2 linked regions of the Sporocytophaga myxococcoides genome follow. The protein of the gene in region 2 binds, or shares a complex with, the protein of the main gene of each other region. Links are inferred from orthologs where the notes say so. Each region holds a gene or a part of one and is shown on either strand. Other genes may lie near its edges.

Region 1 (10,004 bases), on a different replicon or contig from region 2:
TAATGCTGCCGTACAAAGTTCAGGTGATATGCCGACCTCTAAAGCATCACTGGAGAACTTTAAAATGGTGATGGACGGAGAACCGTTTGAAATGAAGGCATATGTTCAGAATTTTGATAATCCTGCTTACGACGTGAACCTTAAAGGTATTATTGATCTTACAAAGATGACGAAGATCTATCCTCTTGAAGATATGACCGTTGCTGGCAGAATCATTGCAGATATTGCAACGAAAGGGGTATTGTCTGATGTGGAAGCCGGAAGGTATGATAAAACTTCTACAAGCGGTACGATGAAGGTTTCCAACCTGAAGTATTCAAGCAAAGACTTTCCTCAGGGAATGGCTCTTTCTTCAGCAAGCTTTACGCTTTCTCCTGATAAAATGACCATTGATAATATGGATGGCTATCTTGGGAAAAGCGATATCAGTGTAAAGGGATTTTTCTCTAATTACATGGGCTATATGTTCGGAAAGCAGGATACAGTGCTTCGCGGAAATATGAGCTTTAACTCAAAGAAATTTGATGTGAATGAATGGATGACAGACGAAGAGGCCCCAACTGCTCAAGCTCAGGCTGAACCTGTGGATAGTGGACTTGTAGAAATTCCGAAGAACATTGACTTTTTCCTTGCGTCCCAGATCGGAGAAGTTCTTTATGACAATATGAGCCTTAAAGATCTGAAAGGTAACATTATCATGAAAGATGGAATTGCAAGGCTGGAAAATCTTGTTTTCAATTCTCTTGGCGGAAGTTTCTTACTGGCAAAAGGAGAGTATAATACTAAGGATTTAGAAAAGCCGTCATTCGATTTTGATATGAAGATTACAGAAATTCAGATCAAAGAGGCATTCAAGACATTCAATACAGTACAAACATTTGCTCCAATGGCAAAAAATATGGAAGGTGTAGTTTCTTTATCCCTGAAGACAAATGGTCAGATGGATAAATATATGAATCCGCTTTATCCTACCATGTCAGGAGCTGGAAGCCTTGCAATTCCTAATGCAACTATTAAAGACAACCCTGTTTTGGCTACAATGAGCAAGCTTACTATGGTAAAAGAGCTTAACCCTCTTGGAGTAAAAAATGTGATTGCGAATTTCAAAATCGAAGGAGGTAAGTTAAAGGTTGAACCGTTTGATGTAAATGCTGGTAACTTCAAAATGAATATTGGCGGCGCCTCCGGATTTGATGGTGGTCTTGATTACATTGTAAAAATGGATGTTCCTGCAGGAGCTTTAGGCTCTGCTGTAAATTCAGCTTTAGGAAAGATCACAGGTCAGCCTTCATCAGGTTCGGACAACATAAAGCTTGATCTGAAAATAGGGGGAACCAACAGCGATCCAAAAGTTGGTATAGCAGGGAGCAGCGTTCAGCAGCAAGGAAAAGAGCAGGTAAAGACTGCTGTTGAGAACAAAGTAAAAGAAGAAATTAAAAACAATGCTCAGATCCAGGAAGCTCAGAAGCAAGCTGAAGAGGCTAAGAAGGCTGCTGAAGAAAAAGTAAAGGCAGAGCAGGAGAGAATAAAGAAAGAAGCCGAAGAAAAGCAGAAAGCAGAACAGGAAAGACTGAAGAAAGAAGCTGAAAAAGGCGTTAAAGATCAGCTTAAAAAGCTTCCCAAATTTTAATTAAAAGTATAACAAAAAAGAAAGAGGTTGTTTCACAAGAAGCAACCTCTTTTTAGTTCTAAGTGATAAGTTTTAAGTTATAAGAAAATTACTTATTACTTTAAGCTTTCCGTCTTTCGCTTTCCGCACTTTTCAAAAAGAGCAAAGTATTAAATTCTTAGAAAATCACTTATAACTTACTACTTAAAACTTACTACTTTTATATTTCCACAAGAGCTACTTCAGATACATAATAACTTTTCCCACTCTTGCATTCTTTACATATATATCTTGTCCGATTAAGTTTGCCTTTAATGAAAAATTTTCTTCCCAATCGGAATCGCTGCCCCTCTGTAAGCTCGGATAGATAAACAAGGTTATCATCTTTGTCAAATTCCCTTAAAGCCATCATGAGATTTGTATCTGAGCATGTAGAAGCTTTAGGGTCGGCGATATAATCTTTTAAAGCTTTTGATAAGGAAGCAGGGAAATCATGCCTTTCGAATATAGGTATCAATAATTCTGAGAATATGGCTTTCCATTGTTCACCGTGAGGTTTTATCCTGTTTCCGTAACGGATCTGTGCTTTGAGGTGTGCAACCTCATGCAGATAGGTGACAAGAAATGAATAAGGATTTAGGTCGTGATTAAGAGTTATAGTATGTTCCTTTGTGCGAGGGTCGTATCTATAGTCACCGAGTTTTGACTCTCTTCTTCGGGTTAATCTGAAGTAAAAGTGATTTTCATACCAAAGCTTGTAACAATATGAAACTGTTCCTTTCGGAAGATGTTTTTCAAAAACTGAAATAAGTAAATTATCCTGCATTTTAGGAGTAAATAGAATTTTAAAATAAGAATTTACAGGAACAGTGGCATGGGAATGTAAGGATTTTTTATTCCTGGTAATAATGGGACTTTTCCGCTTATTTTTCATACCCTTTTTTTGAAATTACATGCCAGAGCGGGAAAAGTTTTGCAAAAAATGGTCTAAATTTTCAACTTATGGTGTATCTATGATATAAGAAAGCTTTAAAATTGTTATATTAGCTCCTTAAGAATTTTTAAATTAAATAAGTATGGTTGAAAATATAAAAACATCCGCTCTAAATGGAGTTGTAGTAGGAGATCAGGTTCAGGAGATTTTCGAAGCAGCAAAAAAACATCAGTTTGCACTTCCTGCAGTGAACGTAGTAGGAACTAACTCTGTGAATGCTGTTTTGGAAACTGCAAAAGAAGTTAACTCTCCTGTAATTATCCAGTTATCAAACGGTGGTGGACAGTTCTACGCTGGAAAATCTCTTCCAAATGACAAACAGCAGGCTTCTATAGCAGGTTCTATTTCTGCAGCTCACCATGTACACCAATTATCTTTGGTTTATGGTGTTCCTGTAATCCTTCACACTGACCATGCAGCAAAAAAACTTCTTCCATGGATAGACGGTATGCTTGCAGCAGGTGAGGATTTTTTCAAAGCATACAAAAAACCTTTGTTCTCATCTCACATGATCGACTTGTCAGAAGAGCCTCTTGAAGAGAACATAGAAATCTGCAAAGAATATCTTAAGAGAATGTCTAAACTAGGAATGACTCTTGAAATCGAGCTTGGTGTAACAGGTGGAGAAGAAGACGGAGTAGACAATTCAGATGTAGATAATTCTAAACTTTATACTCAGCCTGAAGAAGTTTCTTACGCTTACGAAGAACTTATTAAAATCAGTGACAAATTTACAATTGCAGCTGCTTTTGGTAATGTTCACGGTGTTTATAAGCCGGGTAGTGTTAAGCTTGAGCCAAAAATTCTTAATAAGTCTCAAGAATATGTTAAGAAGAAATTCAATCTGAGCGCTGAAAAACCAATCAACTTTGTATTCCACGGTGGATCTGGATCTAGCCAGGAACAAATCAGAGAAGCAATCTCTTATGGTGCTATCAAAATGAATATCGACACTGATATTCAGTGGGCTTATTGGGATGGAGTGAAAAACTACTACAAGAAGAATGAAGGATATCTTCAAGGCCAGATCGGTAACCCTAAAGGGGAAGATCAGCCTAACAAGAAATTCTACGATCCGAGAGTTTGGTTAAGAGAGGGTGAGAAAACTCTTGTAGCTAGATTGAAGCAGTCATTTGAAGATTTGAATGCAATCAATGTCAATGCTAAATTGTAATTCAGATGAATTCTTCTTCTTTATTTGAAGGATTTAAAATATAAATAAAAAGCCCCTGACATGTCGGGGGCTTTTTATTTAATAACTATGCTTTAATATTTTCCTGCGGTACTTCGGTAACTTTACCTTTAAGAATGATCAGGAGATCAGTTAATTTTGATTTAAGTTCTTTTCTGTCAACAAGAAAATCAAGGAATCCATGTTCCAATAAGAATTCCGCAGATTGAAAGCCTTCAGGAAGGTCTTTTCCAATAGTTTCCCTGATTACCCTCGGTCCGGCAAACCCAATCAAAGCTCCGGGTTCAGATATATTGAAATCACCAAGCATTGCATAAGAAGCAGTTACCCCTCCGGTCGTTGGATCTGTCATTAATGAAATGTAAGGAATTTTTTCTCTGTCAAGAAGTGCAAGTTTAGCCGAAGTTTTAGCCATTTGCATAAGTGAAAATCCGGCTTCCATCATTCTGGCTCCCCCAGATTTACTGATCATTAAAAATGGGATTTTATGCTTTCTTGAATAATCGATAGCTCTTGAAATTTTTTCACCTACCACAGACCCCATTGAACCACCAATGAACTTAAAATCCATGCAGGAAATAACAATTTCAATTCCATTCATTTTTCCTACAGCAGACCTTACAGCATCTTTAAGGCCTGATTTTTTTTGTGAAGCTTTAATCCTGTCTGGGTAAGCCTGGCTGTCTGTAAACTCCAATGGGTCAGAAGAGCTAAGAGTAGGATCTAATTCAGTAAATTGATTATCATCAAAAATCAGTTCGAAGTATTCTTTGGAGCCTATTCTGGCGTGATAATTACACTCAATACAAGTATAGGAATTAAGTACATGAGCACTGGTCTGCATGACTTTTTTGCATTCGGGACACTGATACCAAAGCCCATCAGGAACTTCCTTTTTCAGTTCTGTAGGTGTTTGAATTCCCTTTTCTGTTCTTTTAAACCAAGTCATCCCCTTATTCGTTTAGTTTGTTTATTTTCACTGTTAATTATAATTCTTAAGCTAAGTCTATTTCTTTGGTCAGGTAGACATCCTGAACCGCATTTAAAAGTTCCACTCCTTGAGAAAATGGTTTTTGAAAGGCTTTTCTGCCTAAAATAAGTCCAACCCCCCCGGCTCTTTTATTAATGATTGCTGTTTTTACAGCTTCTTTTAGATCATTATCACCTTTTGATTCTCCTCCTGAATTGATCAAACCTATTTTGCCTGAATAACAATTAGCTACCATATATCTGGTAAGGTCAATAGGATGGTTTGATGAAAGGTCAGTGTACATTTTTTCGTCGTATTTTCCGAAATTAAGTGCCTTAAAGCCTCCATTGGTCTCTGGTAACTTTTGTTTGATAAGGTCAGCCTGTATGGTCACTCCTATATGGTTTGCCTGACTGCTCATATCTGTTGAATTGTGATAGTCAACACCGTCCTTTTTGAAAGAATTGTTTCTAGTATAGCACCATAATATGGTCGCCATTCCGAGTTCATGTGCATGTTCAAAGGCTTCGGAAACTTCAATTAACTGTCTATTACTTTCTTCAGATCCGAAATATATGGTAGCTCCTACCGCAACTGCTCCAAGATTCCATGCTTCTTTTACTTTCCCGAACATAATCTGATTGTATTTATTCGGGTAAGTAAGTAGTTCGTTGTGATTGATTTTTACTATAAAAGGAATTTTATGGGCGTATTTTCTGGCATTGATGGCTAACGTCCCGAAAGTACTTGCTATGGCGTTGGAGCCCCCTTCAATTGCTAGTTTAATAATATTCTCCGGATCAAAATAAATTGGATTAGGAGCAAATGAAGCTCCAGCTGTATGTTCTATATCCTGGTCTACAGGTAAAATGGATATATAACCGGTTCCGGACAATCTTCCATGTCCAAGCATTGCGGCAAGACTTCTAAGGACAGGCGTTGGGCGATTAGACAATGCAAACGATTCATCTACATAATCAGGCGTAGGGTTTCGGATCGATTGCTTTTTTATTGTCTCACATTGATGCTTCAGGAGGTAATCCGCATCATTTCCGAGCAGACTTAATATCTTATTGTAGGACATTTCTTCTTCTATTGTGATGAGAAACTTTTTATCCAATACAGAAAAGCAAAGATATCTTTTTTTTCAAATCCTCCAAATTTAGACGATTTACAAACACCTGACTGAAAATCAGTTGATTATCAGGCAGGTGTTTTAATGATTTCAGAGTATTTTTTTAAAAGGATAGCTTTACTTTACTTCCTCATAGTCTACATATTCCCCCTCAGAAGGCGATCTTCCCGATTTCTTCTGATTTTTAGGAACATAATCAATGTCTATCGTCCCTTCTTTTTTTCTGGGACGTACCGGCTCCTGGTTATTTGTGGTAAAACCTTGTTGTTCAGCCATTTTTTTAACCATTCGCTCAATAGCGTACCTTAACAATGGCTTTGTGAGCCATCTAATTGCCAGATAAATAAGAAATATTGAAATTAAGACTTTAAACATATATCTATAAACTACCTGCTGAGGTATAAGTTCCTTTCAGAGTAAAGTTTTAAGAAATAGTCGTCCTGCAAATCATCAATGAAGTAGATTGCTTCGCCTGTTGATTTCATTTCCGGACCAAGTTCCTTATTTACATTAGGAAATTTGTTGAATGAAAATACAGGTATTTTGATAGCATATCCCTGCTTTTTAGGATTAAAATTGAAGTCTTTAACCTTATTTACACCAAGCATTACTTTTGCTGCATAATTTACATATGGCTCGTCATAAGCTTTGCAAATAAAAGGGACAGTCCTTGAAGCTCTTGGATTTGCCTCGATTACGTATACTACTTCATTTTTTACAGCAAACTGGATATTTATCAATCCTACAGTATTTAAAGCAATTGCAATTCTTTTGGTATAATCCTCAATTTGCTTAATTACATTTTCACTTAGGTTAAAAGGAGGCAGAACAGAATGAGAATCTCCGGAGTGAATACCTGCAGGTTCAATATGCTCCATTATTCCAATGATGTAAACATCTTCTCCATCACATATTGCATCTGCTTCAGCTTCCAAAGCATTTTCAAGGAAATGATCAAGCAGTACTCTGTTTTCCGGAATATCTCTCAGTATGTCCACTACATGCTGCTCCAATTCTTTCTCGTTGATAACGATCTTCATGCTTTGGCCACCCAATACATATGAAGGTCTTACAAGAAGCGGGAATCCCAGCTCTTTGCTTAATTCAATAGCATCATCAGCAGTTTGAATAACGCCAAATTTAGGGTATGGAATATTGTTTTCTTTCAGAAGAGTTGAAAAGCTTCCTCTGTCTTCAGCAAGATCAAGCGATTTATAGTTTGTTCCGAGGATTTTTATTCCGTAACGCTCCAGTTTTTCCGCAAGCTTAAGTGCAGTCTGACCTCCAAGCTGAACTATTACCCCTTCAGGCTTTTCATGCTGAATGATATCATACAAGTGTTCCCAGAAAACAGGTTCAAAGTATAGTTTATCGGCTATGTCAAAATCAGTAGAAACGGTTTCAGGATTACAGTTGATCATGATAGTTTCGAAACCAGCTTCTTTGGCTGCAAGGATTCCATGAACACATGAGTAGTCAAATTCAATACCTTGTCCAATCCTGTTTGGTCCTGATCCAAGCACAATGATCTTTTTCTTATCAGAACGGACAGATTCGTTCTCTCCTTCAAAAGTGGAATAGTAGTATGGTGTTTTCGCCTCAAATTCCGCAGCACAGGTATCTACTACTTTAAATACTCTTTGAATATTGTAATCAGTTCTCTTTTTGTGTACCTCACTTTCAAGACACCTCAAAAGATGTGCTATTTGTCTGTCTGCATAGCCTTTTTTCTTTGCAGTAAACAACAGGTCTTTTGAAATATTATCTATTGTGTGTTTTTGGATCTCTTTTTCAAGTACCACAAGCTCCTCAATCTGATTCAAGAACCATGGATCTATTTTAGTAAGCTTATGGATAGTTTTAAAAGGAATTCCCATAGCAAATGCATCGCGCACATGGAATATTCTATTCCAGCTTGGATTTTCAAGGCTTTCCAGAATTTGATCCTGTTTTGTTAGTTCCTTACCATCTGCTCCAATTCCGTTTCTCTTTATCTCAAGTGATTGACAAGCCTTTTGAAGTGCTTCCTGGAAGTTTCTTCCGATACCCATAGCTTCTCCAACAGACTTCATCTGTAAGCCCAGGTGCCTGTCTGCTCCTTTGAATTTGTCAAAGTTCCAACGAGGTATTTTAACAATTACATAGTCAAGTGCAGGTTCGAAAAATGCACTTGTAGTTTTTGTAATAGCGTTACTTAATTCATCAAGGTTATAGCCTATTGCAAGCTTAGCAGCTATTTTAGCGATGGGATAACCGGTTGCTTTTGAAGCAAGAGCAGATGAACGAGAAACCCTTGGATTGATTTCAATGGCAATGACTGACTCGTCTTCAGGATTAACAGAGAACTGTACATTACATCCGCCGGCAAATTGGCCAATGCCGTTCATCATTTTGATGGCAAGGTCTCTAAGGTGCTGGTAGGTGGTATCAGCCAGGGTCATTGCCGGAGCAACAGTGATAGAATCTCCGGTGTGAATACCCATAGGGTCAAAGTTTTCGATAGAGCAGATGATAATTACATTGCCCAGGTTATCTCTCAAAAGCTCAAGTTCGTATTCTTTCCAGCCCATGATGCTTTGTTCAACAAGAACCTCATGAATAGGAGAGGCATGTAATCCTCTTGTAAGCGCTTCATCAAAATCTTCTGGTCTGTTCACGAATCCACCGCCTGTACCACCAAGCGTAAAAGAAGGCCTGATGACAAGTGGAAATCCTATTTCCTGAGCGATTTCTTTTCCCTCAAGGAAGGACGTTGCTGTTTCTCCTTTACAAACACCAACTCCAAGTTCAAGCATTTTAAGCCTGAACTTCTCTCTATCTTCAGTCGTCTCAATTGCTTTAATATCAACCCCGATGATTTTTACATTATATTTTTTCCAGATACCTGCTTTGTCACAGTCAATTGCCAGATTCAGTGCAGTTTGTCCGCCCATTGTTGGAAGCACAGCATCAATTTTGTGTTTTTCTAAAATCTCAATAATAGATTTTTTCTCAAGCGGCTTTAGATAGACATGGTCTGCAGTGACCTTATCAGTCATGATTGTAGCCGGGTTAGAATTAATGAGTACGACTTCTATACCTTCTTCTCTCAGGGATCTAGAGGCTTGGGAACCGGAATAGTCAAACTCACAGGCTTGTCCGATAATGATTGGACCGCTACCTATGATCAAGACGGTCTTGATACTATTGTCTCTTGGCATTTATGATGGGCGTTTTTATAATCAAATATTTTGAACCGACACAAAATTAGGAACTTAAGATTCCAAAGGATTAAGAAAATTCCAGGTAGGAATTTCAAAAATCCTACAAATGTAGGGCAAAAAGTAATTAAAGTGAAAAAATGTAAGAGAAATGTGAATATTTAATGAGTTCTTGGAATATTTTAATTTGGAAGAAATATTTCATAATTAGTTTTTTAGGAAAAATTAAAACCAGTAGATTCGTTGTAAAATTATTTCAGTCAGATGTATTCAAATATTTTTTTTAGTAAAAGGGCTGCTTTTGTGAGCATAGTATTACTAACATTATTGATTTCGCTTTACCATATAACTTCAATAGAGGTAAATCTTTGGGATGAATCAAGGCTAGCTGTAAATGCTATAGAAATGTATCAAAATGGCAACTTCATCACTACTTATTTTGATGGAAGTCCTGATATGTGGAATACCAAACCGCCATTTATGATTTGGTGTATTGTATTGTCGATGAAAATATTTGGAATAAATGAGTTTGCTCTAAGATTCCCAAGCATTGTTTCTTTTATTACTCTCTCTTTGTCGATCTTTTGGTATATCAAAAGGAAGACAAATGATCAATATGCTGCTTTTTTCTCTTCTTTGGTGTTGATTACCATCACTGGTCTTGCTTCAATTCATGTGTTTAGGACAGGCGATTATGATTCAATGCTTGTATTATGGACTACTTTTTATTGCTTTGCTTTTTTTGAATATTTGGAATCTAATAAGGTTAAGTATCTAAATTATTCTTTCCTATTCTTTATATTAGCTTGTTTAACGAAGGGTATTGTAGCTTGCATACCACTACCTGCTATTGGAGTATATATTTTAGCGACACGGAATTTTAAGATTTTCAGAGAAGGCAAAT
Region 2 (9,987 bases):
TTGCGATCTTTTAATATCTGAATAATGAAAAATTTTGTTGAAGAACTTAAATGGAGAGGCATGGTGCACGATATCATGCCAGGGACGGAAGAACTTCTGAATAAAGGAATTACAGCGGGTTACATAGGCTTTGATCCTACTGCATCATCACTTACAGTAGGTAATCTTGTTCAGGTGATGATCCTTGTTCACTTTCAAAACGCAGGTCATAAACCTGTTGCTCTGGTTGGAGGTGCTACCGGAATGATCGGAGATCCAAGCGGTAAATCAGAGGAGCGCAAACTGCTATCGGAAGAAACGTTAACTCATAATCAGAACTGTGTAAAAAAACAGTTAACGAAGTTTCTTTCTTTTACAGGAGAAAATGCGGCAGAGGTAGTTAACAACTATGACTGGTTTAAAGATTTTAGTTTTATAGGATTTTTAAGAGATGTTGGAAAACATCTGACAGTTAATTACATGATGTCAAAAGAGTCTGTAAAGAAGAGACTTGAAACTGGTATTTCTTTTACTGAGTTTTCTTACCAGTTGCTGCAAGGTTATGATTACCTTCATTTATACAAAAATAAAAACTGCCGTCTTCAAATGGGAGGTTCTGATCAGTGGGGCAATATTACTGCAGGAACTGAACTTGTCAGAAGAATGGAAGGAGGTGAAGCTTTTGCTTTGACCACCCCTTTGTTGACAAAAGCCGATGGTACCAAATTTGGAAAGTCTGAAGGAGGGAATATCTGGTTAGATCCTTCAATGACTTCTCCTTATAAGTTCTATCAGTTTTGGCTGAATAGTGCTGATGATGATGCAAAAAAATTCATTAGAATTTTCACATTAAAGACTAAAGAAGATATAGAAGCATTGGAGAAAGAGCATGAAACTGCTCCTCATATGAGAATACTTCAAAAGGCTTTGGCTGAAGAAATAACAACACGTGTACATTCCAAAGAAGATTATATTACCGCTGTTAAAGCTTCCGAAATACTTTTCGGCAAGTCTACAACAGAAGATCTTGAAAGTCTGGATGAAGACACTTTATTGTCAGTATTTGAAGGGGTACCTCAGGTAGAAATTACTAAAGATTTGCTGGCAGAAACACCTACTATTACTGATTTACTTTCAGTTGCTACCGGAAATGTAATTTTCACATCTAAAGGAGAGGCAAGAAAAATGATAACGGGTGGTGGCGTAAGTATTAATAAAATAAAAATCGAGTCGGAACAACGAATTGATTATAAATTACTTCAGGACAAATATCTGCTTGTTCAAAAAGGAAAGAAAAATTATTTCCTTTTAAAAGTTAATTAAAAGAACAAAAGTCCCGGAATTCGGGACTTTTTTAAAATTTCAGTGACCAGTTTCAGCCTTTTTTATAATCTCCTCAAAAAACATAATAGACCAGATTATATTGCCTTTATCTGCATATGGAATTATATCATCTAAGGTATTTTGTACCGCAGCAAGGTAGGTTCCTTTATTTTTCACTTCTTTCTCCACGTGGTCAAGATTCAAAGGTGTTTCAGGAATTCCCATTTCTTTTAAAGTAGCTCCTGGCTTAGATTGTAATGCCAAATAAGGAACAACTTCTGTAAGAATTTTAATTCTTTCCATGTATAGCTGAGTAAGTTCTAGTTTTCCAAGACCTTTCAACTCATCTTCAGTATGGTATTTAGTTAGTTTCGCATCAGCACTTACATAAGTATAAGGTGATGATTTTGATTTTGATTTGTCGTTTTGTGCGGAAACGGATGAAATTGCAGTATAAGCTAGGGCGGCAATTATTAAATGTTTCTTCATATCCTAAGATTGGATTTTTTTGCTTATCAAATATCCTAATAATTCACTTTTAATTCAAATAAAAACTGAAAAAATCCAAAACCTATAATTATTCAATTCAGGCTGGATTAGATAATAACTGTAATATAAACTTTACTTTTTTCAATAATAAAAATTTACTCGTTTACTAAGGTTTCTGCTTTAGAAAGGCATCTAGTTTTTCATTTTTACAAATCGTTTCTAAAGCACTTTCATATCCGATATTAAAAATTTCTTCCGCTTTACCCAAATCAAAAATCCTATATTTACACAAAGCCTGGGGTTCGATAACCAAATCACAATAATCTTTCCTCGGTTTTACGTTACAACCAACTGCCAGATTAAAAGTTCTTTCTACCATTGATTTTATTGATGTAACTTCATAACTGGGATTATTAGGATTCACATGAGCCCCAATGAGGAAATCTACTTTACCAATAAGAGGTTCAACAGGCAAATTATTAATAACTCCCCCGTCAACAAGTCTTTTTTCGCCATAAACAAATGGAGCAAAAAGCAATGGGATACAAGCAGATGCAAGTATTGGCTCAATCAGATTTCCACTGTCAAAATATATAGTTTTCCCTTCTTTTAAATCAGCTGCTGATATAAATAGCTTTATTTCAAGTTCTTCAAAAGTCAGACAAGGAAGATAAAGCTTATAAATTGGAATCAGTCTTTGCATATTTAAAAGTCCAAATTTGCTCCATGCTGGCCTGAAATACTTAAACATCCTGGGTTTCAAAAGGGTAGCAAGAATTTGTTCAGGTTTCAGTCCGGCAGCATATAATGCTCCAACTATTGCTCCTGAACTCACACCAGAAATCATATCCGGCTTTAATCCTTTTTCCTCTAATGCCTTTAAAATTCCAAGATGAGCAATACCCCTTGCCCCTCCGCCGGAAAGTGTCAATCCGATTTTCATTTACAACACTTCTTTTAATTTAAATGTATCTTTTACTCTAAATCCCTTTTCAGTTTCCTGAACAGTACAGCACTCATGTACAGAGTCATGCTCCAGAAACATGATGTAATCTTTGCTAATTGCATCTGTAAAAAAGAGTTCCTTTTCCTGCATTGAAATCAATGGTCGAGTATCATAGGCCATGATATAAGGAATAGGAATATGCCCAACTGAAGGCAACAGATCTGCAGCAAAAACGATTTTCTTTCCCTTATATTCTATAAGTGGAATCATCTGCTTGTCTGTATGTCCATCTACAAATAAAAAATCTATCGACCTGAAAGGTGTCTCCTCTCGGATCCCCACAAATTCAAGGTTCCCGCTTTCCCTAAGTGGAAATATATTTTCCTTTAAAAAGCTCGCCTTTTCTCTGGGATTTGGAATTGAAGCCCATTTCCAGTGATCTTCATTAGACCAATAAACGGCATTTTTAAAAGTCGGTTCAATTTTCGTTCTATCTTTATTATATACAGTAGCTCCTCCGCAATGATCAAAATGTAAATGGGTCAGTATCACATCCGTAATATCATTTTCAGAAAAACCTGCCTTATGAATAGATTTAATCAGAGTATCTTCACCATGCAAATAGTAATGGCGTAAAAAATTATCATCCTGTTTATCTCCAATTCCTGTATCTATTAATATGAGTTTATTCCCATCTTCTATAAGAAGACAACGCATAGCCCAGGTGCATAAATTTTTCTCATCGGCCGGATTAGTTTTTTGCCAAAGTGTTTTAGGCACTACACCAAACATAGCTCCGCCATCAAGTTTAAAAAATCCTGTATTTATTACGTGTAAATTCATGAATAATTGATCTAAAAAGTAATGTTATTTTATCGGATATTTATAAAAAACAAAAAGCTGTTTAGGTCCTAATTGTTTCCTAAACAGCTTTTAATATTTCTTCAGAAAATTGAATTATTCAACAAAGACTCCCATTGCACCAAATTTTTCAATTCTTTGAGCTATTCTTTCTTCAGATGAAAACTTTGATAATTCATCTATGCTATCAAGTATTACTTTTCTGATTTTTTTAGCTGTTCCAACAGGGTCTACGTGAGCGCCGCCAAGAGGTTCTTTGATAATATCATCAACCATTTTATTTTTATGCATATCGGTTGCTGTAAGTTTTAAAGCTTCAGCAGCCTGCTCTTTATAGTCCCAGCTTCTCCATAAAATGGATGAACAGGATTCCGGAGATATAACCGAATACCAGGTATTTTCCAGCATTAACACCTTGTCTCCAATTGCAATACCTAAAGCTCCCCCTGAGGCTCCTTCACCAATTATGATACATATTACCGGCACTTTTAGCAGAAACATCTCTTTAATATTTCTGGCTATAGCCTCGGCCTGGCCTCTTTCCTCTGCTTCAAGACCAGGGAAAGCTCCGGGAGTATCAATAAATGTAACAATAGGCACATCAAACTTTTCTGCCATTTTCATAAGGCGAAGGGCTTTTCTGTAGCCTTCAGGGTTAGCCATTCCAAAGTTTCTCAATTGTCTTTGTTTGGTATTTCTTCCTTTTTGGTGGCCAATAATCATTACAGAATGATCGCCGACCTGAGCAAGTCCACCAACCATAGCTTTATCGTCTTTTACTGAACGATCCCCATGCAACTCAATAAATTTATCAGCAATGGCATTGATATAATCGAGTGTATATGGTCTGTCCGGGTGTCTGGACAATTGCACTCTCTGCCATCTGGTAAGATTAGAGTAAGTTTCTTTTTTCAAAGTTTTGATTTTTTCTTCCAAAGATTTAACCGCAGAGGAAACATCAACATTATTTTCCTGAGCCAGCAACTTCATATCAATTAACTTAGCTTCCAGTTCCGCGATTGGTTTTTCAAAGTCCAATAACATATTTTGTTAACAATAGTATTACTGCAAATTTAGAAAATATAATTTCTGAACATATACCTCAATGTAACTTTAGATACTAACTCCTTAAAACCAAATAGTTATAATGTAAAATTTATTTTATTAAAAAAAAACTTTTTTTTCAAATAAATGATTTATAGGCTTTTTTGATTGCATCACAAAGAGTTTGAGGAACTAATAACATTCCAGACAAAACAATAGGACTTACAAAATATTTATAACATAAATACCTTTTTTTCGTTCTATTAGGTTGCTTTTATTTTCATATGTCTTTTTTAAAATTAATTTTGAAACAATTAAATAACCTAACATATTTTAAACTTTAAAGTAGTAGTTGAATGGATAAAAAACATGCAGATACCTTATTAGTAGAGATTGCCTGGGAGGTTTGCAATCAGGTGGGCGGAATATATACCGTCATTCGTTCAAAGGTCCCAAGCATGATTGAGAAGTGGGATGAAAACTATTGTTTGATCGGTCCATACGTCCATAGCAGAATGCCAGCTGAATTTGAACCTGTTGAAAACGAAGAAGATCCATTTTATCAAGCTGCCAAGCAACTCAGAAGTTTCGGATATGAAGTTCATTATGGCTACTGGCTTGTTTCTGGAAAACCCAGAGTTGTACTTTTAAATCCTTTTAGTATATACAATAAACTGAATGAAGTGAAGTATATTTTATGGGAACACCATGGAATTTCTTCTCCTGAAGGTGATGATCTTATAAATCAAGTCATTGCATTTGGACATTTAGTTAAATTATATTTTGCTGAGCTTACTCTTGTAACCGAGAAAAAAATCGTAGGTCATTTCCATGAATGGATGGCAGGGACTGCAATTCCGGCAATAAGAAGAGATAACTTACAGGCTACCACGGTATTTACAACCCATGCAACGCTTCTAGGCCGATACCTGGCAATGAATGATGCTCATTTTTATGACCATCTCCCCTTTTATGACTGGGAAAAAGAAGCTGTCAATTTTAACATAGAAACCTCTGTCAAAATAGAACGTGCTGCTGCCCATGGGGCACATGTATTTACTACAGTAAGTGAAGTAACTGCCAGAGAATGTGCTTCATTGCTTGGCAGAAATCCTGATCTCATATTGCCAAACGGTCTGAATATCGAACGTTTTACCGCTCTTCATGAGTTTCAAAACCTTCACAAGGAATACAAAGAAAAGATACACCAATTTATCATGGGGCACTTTTTTCACAGTTATTCTTTTGATCTGGATAAAACTCTATATTTCTTCACGTCTGGCAGATATGAATACAAAAACAAAGGTTTTGACCTAACTCTGGAAGCCTTAGCCAGACTAAACTGGAGGATGAGACAGGAAAATATGGATATGACTGTGGTCATGTTCTTTATTACCAAACAACCTTATCACTCTATAAACCCATCGGTACTGCAATCCAGAGCGGTAATGGAGGAAGTCAGACAAGATTGCAAAGCCATTGAAAAACAGGTAGGAGAAAGACTTTTCAATGAAGCGGCAGCGAGTGGTGACATCGCAATGCCAAACCTTAATAATTTTGTTGACGAATACTGGAGATTAAGATTAAGGAGAACACTTCAATCCTGGAAATCAAATCACCTGCCATTTGTAGTGACACATAATTTAGTTCATGATCAATACGATGATATCCTGAGCTTCCTGAGGACAGCCAATCTGGTCAACAACTGGTATGACAGAGTAAAAATCGTATATCATCCTGACTTTATATCTCCAACCAACCCATTATTCGGTATGGAATACGGTCAGTTCGTAAGAGGTTGTCATTTGGGAATTTTCCCAAGTTATTATGAGCCATGGGGATATACTCCTTTAGAGTCTATTGCAAGCGGAGTACCTGCAGTAACGAGTGATCTTTCCGGTTTTGGTGATTATATTCTTTCAAACATTCCTCAACATGAAGAAAAAGGACTTTATGTAGTTAACAGAAGATACAAGAGCTTTGATGAGGCTGCAAATCAACTTACCGATCAGCTATATTCATTTGTTAAATTTGCTAGAAGAGAAAGGATCACCCAAAGAAATCTGGTTGAAAGTTCGTCTGAGACATTTGACTGGAAAAATTTGTCTGTATACTATGAACGGGCCTATGATCTTGCTTTAAATTATTTATAATTTTTTTAAAGAGGCTGTATATTAAAGTACAGCCTCTTTTTATTTCTGCCTCTCCAACACATTTAAATTACTAAAATTCAAACCATTAATAAGCTCCCCCCAACTCATTTCCTGTTTATTTTTTGTTTTATCTGATTCCTGCTACCACTCCCATATAAAAATTAAAATTTGCTAAAAAATAATTGTTAAATTAGCAGTTTGATAAAAGATTTTCACTTGAGAATTCTCTTATTCAGAAAATAAATCGGATAAAACCAGGAACAATCATTTATGCTAATTGAAAATGTCGAAAAGACCACCACTGTGGAGGAGCTGAAGAAAATTGCTTCACAGGTGAGAAGAGATATTGTAAGAATGGTACATTGCTGCAGCTCAGGCCACCCTGGCGGGTCACTTGGTTGCGCAGACTATCTTGTTGCGCTTTATTTCAGAGAAATGAAGCATAATACCCAATTTAATATGGATGGGATAAATGAAGACCTATTCTTCTTATCAAACGGCCATATTTCACCGCTTTGGTACAGTGTCCTTTCAAGAGCAGGTTATTTCCCTGCTTCAGAGCTGGGAACTTTCAGAAAACTTAATTCCAGATTACAAGGACATCCTGCAACAGAAGAGCATCTTCCAGGAATCAGGATCGCTTCCGGTTCACTTGGACAAGGTTTGTCAGTAGCTGTAGGTGCTGCACAAGCAAAGAAATTAAATAAAGATAACAGACTGGTTTATGTACTAATGGGAGATGGAGAACAACAAGAAGGCCAGATTTGGGAAGCCTTAATGTATGCTGCTCATCACAAAGTAGATAACATAATTGCTGCAGTAGACTACAATGGACAACAAATTGATGGACCTTGTGATAAAGTGATGTCACTGGGAGATCTCAAAGCTAAATATGAATCATTTGGCTGGAGAGTTCTTGAATGTGCAGAAGGCAATAAAATGGAAGCCATTATAGAAACACTTCAAAAAGCAAAATCACTTACAGGACAAGGTCAGCCAATTGCAATTTTATTGAAGACCGAAATGGGCTATGGTGTTGATTATATGATGGGATCACATAAATGGCATGGTGCGGCTCCAAATGATGAACAACTGGCAAAGGCACTTGCACAACTTGAGGAAACTCTTGGCGATTATTAATCCATCTTAAAATTTTTATTGCTCTTAAGAAAATGAAGAAATTTACATTCGAAGAAAAAATAGATACAAGATCAGGATTTGGAGTAGGACTGGTTGAAGCAGGAAGATTAAACTCCAATGTTGTTGCTCTTTGTGCCGACCTTATAGGTTCATTAAAAATGGGAGATTTTATTAAAGAATTTCCTGATCGTTTTTTTCAGGTTGGAATTGCAGAAGCCAACATGATAGGTTTGGCTGCGGGATTAACCATCGGAGGCAAAATCCCATATACAGGTACTTTTGCAAACTTCTCTACAGGAAGAGTGTTTGACCAGATAAGACAATCAGTATCGTATTCTGAAAAAAACGTTAAAATCTGTGCATCTCACGCCGGACTTACACTGGGTGAAGACGGCGCAACGCACCAGATTCTTGAAGATATCGGAATGATGAAAATGCTACCTCATATGGTAGTAATCAATCCCTGCGATTTTAATCAGACTAAAGCTGCTACCATTGCCATAGCTAATCATTATGGGCCGGTATACCTAAGATTCGGAAGACCTGCTGTGCCAAATTTCACTCCAAAAGATCAGAAGTTTGAAATTGGAAAAGCACTTCTTTTAAATGAAGGGGCGGATGTTTCCATCTTTGCTACAGGTCATATGGTTTGGGAAGCAATAAAAGCTGGAGAGATTCTTGAGCAGAAAGGAATTGATGCTGAAATTATTAATATCCATACCATAAAGCCATTAGATACTGCTGCTATTCTTAAGTCTGTTCAAAAAACCAAATGCGCTGTCTCTGCAGAAGAGCATCAGGTTAGTGGTGGCTTGGGAGAAAGTATTGCTCAGGTACTTGCCAGAAATTATCCTTTACCCCTTGAGATTGTTGCGGTAAATGATAGCTTTGGAGAAAGCGGAACACCGGATCAGTTAATGGAAAAATATGGATTAACTGCAAATGACATTGTTAAAGCAGCAATGAAGGTGGTAGAGAGAAAGGCTGCAATGAAATCCTTAAGCGTATAACTTCAAAAGTTTTGAAAGTTTTGAAAAGAGGTTGTCCATTATAGGCAGCCTCTTTTTTTTTAACTTGAAAATGATTATTTTTTTTTCAAAGTTATAGTGTGGAGCAATTTGGCTTCCCCCTACACTACATTTCGATAAATTGATTTCATTAAGACTGCTAAAATTCTTAAATTGGACTTTATTTATAATTGATTGACTTTAAATCAACTAATTCTCTTTCTAAAAACACAATGACACATCAATTAAAGTTTTTATTAAAAACGGGACTGGTATTGCTGATCACCTTGTTTTCACAATTATCTTTCGCCAGAGATTATGAAGCTCCAAAAGCTCAGACCGCTCCGGTTATAGATGGAGTTGGGAACGATGCATGCTGGGCTTTAGCAAACTGGTATTATATTGATCAGACTTGGCTGGGCTCAACACCAACAGCAGCAGACTTTTCAGGTAGATTTAAAGCTGCTTGGGATGCCGATAAACTTTATATTTTAGGTGAAATTACAGATAATGTACTAAGCGACAAAACAGCTGCACCGCTTGTAAATTATTGGGAGGATGATTGTTTTGAAGTTCTCCTGGACGAAGATAAATCCGGTGGAGATCATGAAAAAAACTACAATGCCTTTGCTTATCATATTTCAACCTTGTTAGATGCTGTGGATATTGGCACTGATGGCAACGCTCGCCTTTTCAACGATCATGTCAATGTTAAATGGACTAAAAACGGAGACGTATATACTTGGGAAGTAGCTATTACAGTTTATACTGATGCTTTTGTTTATGGAGCTTCCAGCAATCCCAAAGCGAATCTCACAGTAAATAAAAAGATGGGACTTGCTCTCGCCTATTGCGATAATGACGGAGCTTCAACCCGAGATAATTTCATGGGATCTGAAATCGTTACAGGACCTGATAAAAACGTTGCCTATAAAACTGCGGATATATTCGGAACATTGACACTGGTTGAATCTTCTGCTCCAACTGCCACTTTTGTTCACTCTGTTGTTGCTTCAAATCTTGCAAATCCAACAGTAATGGTATG

Evidence for each region.
Region 1: the proteins of MYP_RS03615 (region 2) and accD are in contact, whole or in part, in a solved structure (PDB 8UXZ), measured with the Escherichia coli proteins. The link is inferred for Sporocytophaga myxococcoides from one-to-one orthologs.

The regions. Positions count from the first base shown.
Region 1 is NZ_BBLT01000011.1:189,713-199,716, forward strand. Bases 2,804-5,630 are described here. They hold accD (acetyl-CoA carboxylase, carboxyltransferase subunit beta), read right to left. Parts: upstream 4,745-5,630; coding sequence 3,863-4,744; downstream 2,804-3,862. Other genes in these bases: fbaA (class II fructose-bisphosphate aldolase), read left to right, coding at 2,804-3,777; MYP_RS21540 (class I fructose-bisphosphate aldolase), read right to left, coding at 4,791-5,630. Outside these bases: MYP_RS21520 (AsmA-like C-terminal region-containing protein), read left to right, coding at 1-1,630; MYP_RS21525 (SprT-like domain-containing protein), read right to left, coding at 1,830-2,543; more of fbaA, read left to right, coding at 2,686-2,803; more of MYP_RS21540, read right to left, coding at 5,631-5,849; MYP_RS21545 (DUF4834 family protein), read right to left, coding at 6,018-6,275; carB (carbamoyl-phosphate synthase large subunit), read right to left, coding at 6,287-9,100; MYP_RS21555 (ArnT family glycosyltransferase), read left to right, coding at 9,404-10,004.
Region 2 is NZ_BBLT01000001.1:835,274-845,260, reverse strand. What follows is about bases 2,669-5,478. They hold MYP_RS03615 (acetyl-CoA carboxylase carboxyltransferase subunit alpha), read right to left. Parts: upstream 4,643-5,478; coding sequence 3,695-4,642; downstream 2,669-3,694. Other genes in these bases: MYP_RS03610 (glycosyltransferase), read left to right, coding at 4,999-5,478; MYP_RS03620 (MBL fold metallo-hydrolase), read right to left, coding at 2,735-3,580; MYP_RS03625 (patatin-like phospholipase family protein), read right to left, coding at 2,669-2,734. Also shown: tyrS (tyrosine--tRNA ligase), read left to right, coding at 25-1,302; MYP_RS03630 (hypothetical protein), read right to left, coding at 1,342-1,791; more of MYP_RS03625, read right to left, coding at 1,958-2,668; more of MYP_RS03610, read left to right, coding at 5,479-6,795; MYP_RS03605 (transketolase), read left to right, coding at 7,066-7,935; MYP_RS03600 (transketolase family protein), read left to right, coding at 7,968-8,945; MYP_RS03595 (PQQ-dependent sugar dehydrogenase), read left to right, coding at 9,176-9,987. UniProt on the Escherichia coli protein: Component of the acetyl coenzyme A carboxylase (ACC) complex. First, biotin carboxylase catalyzes the carboxylation of biotin on its carrier protein (BCCP) and then the CO(2) group is transferred by the carboxyltransferase to acetyl-CoA to form malonyl-CoA.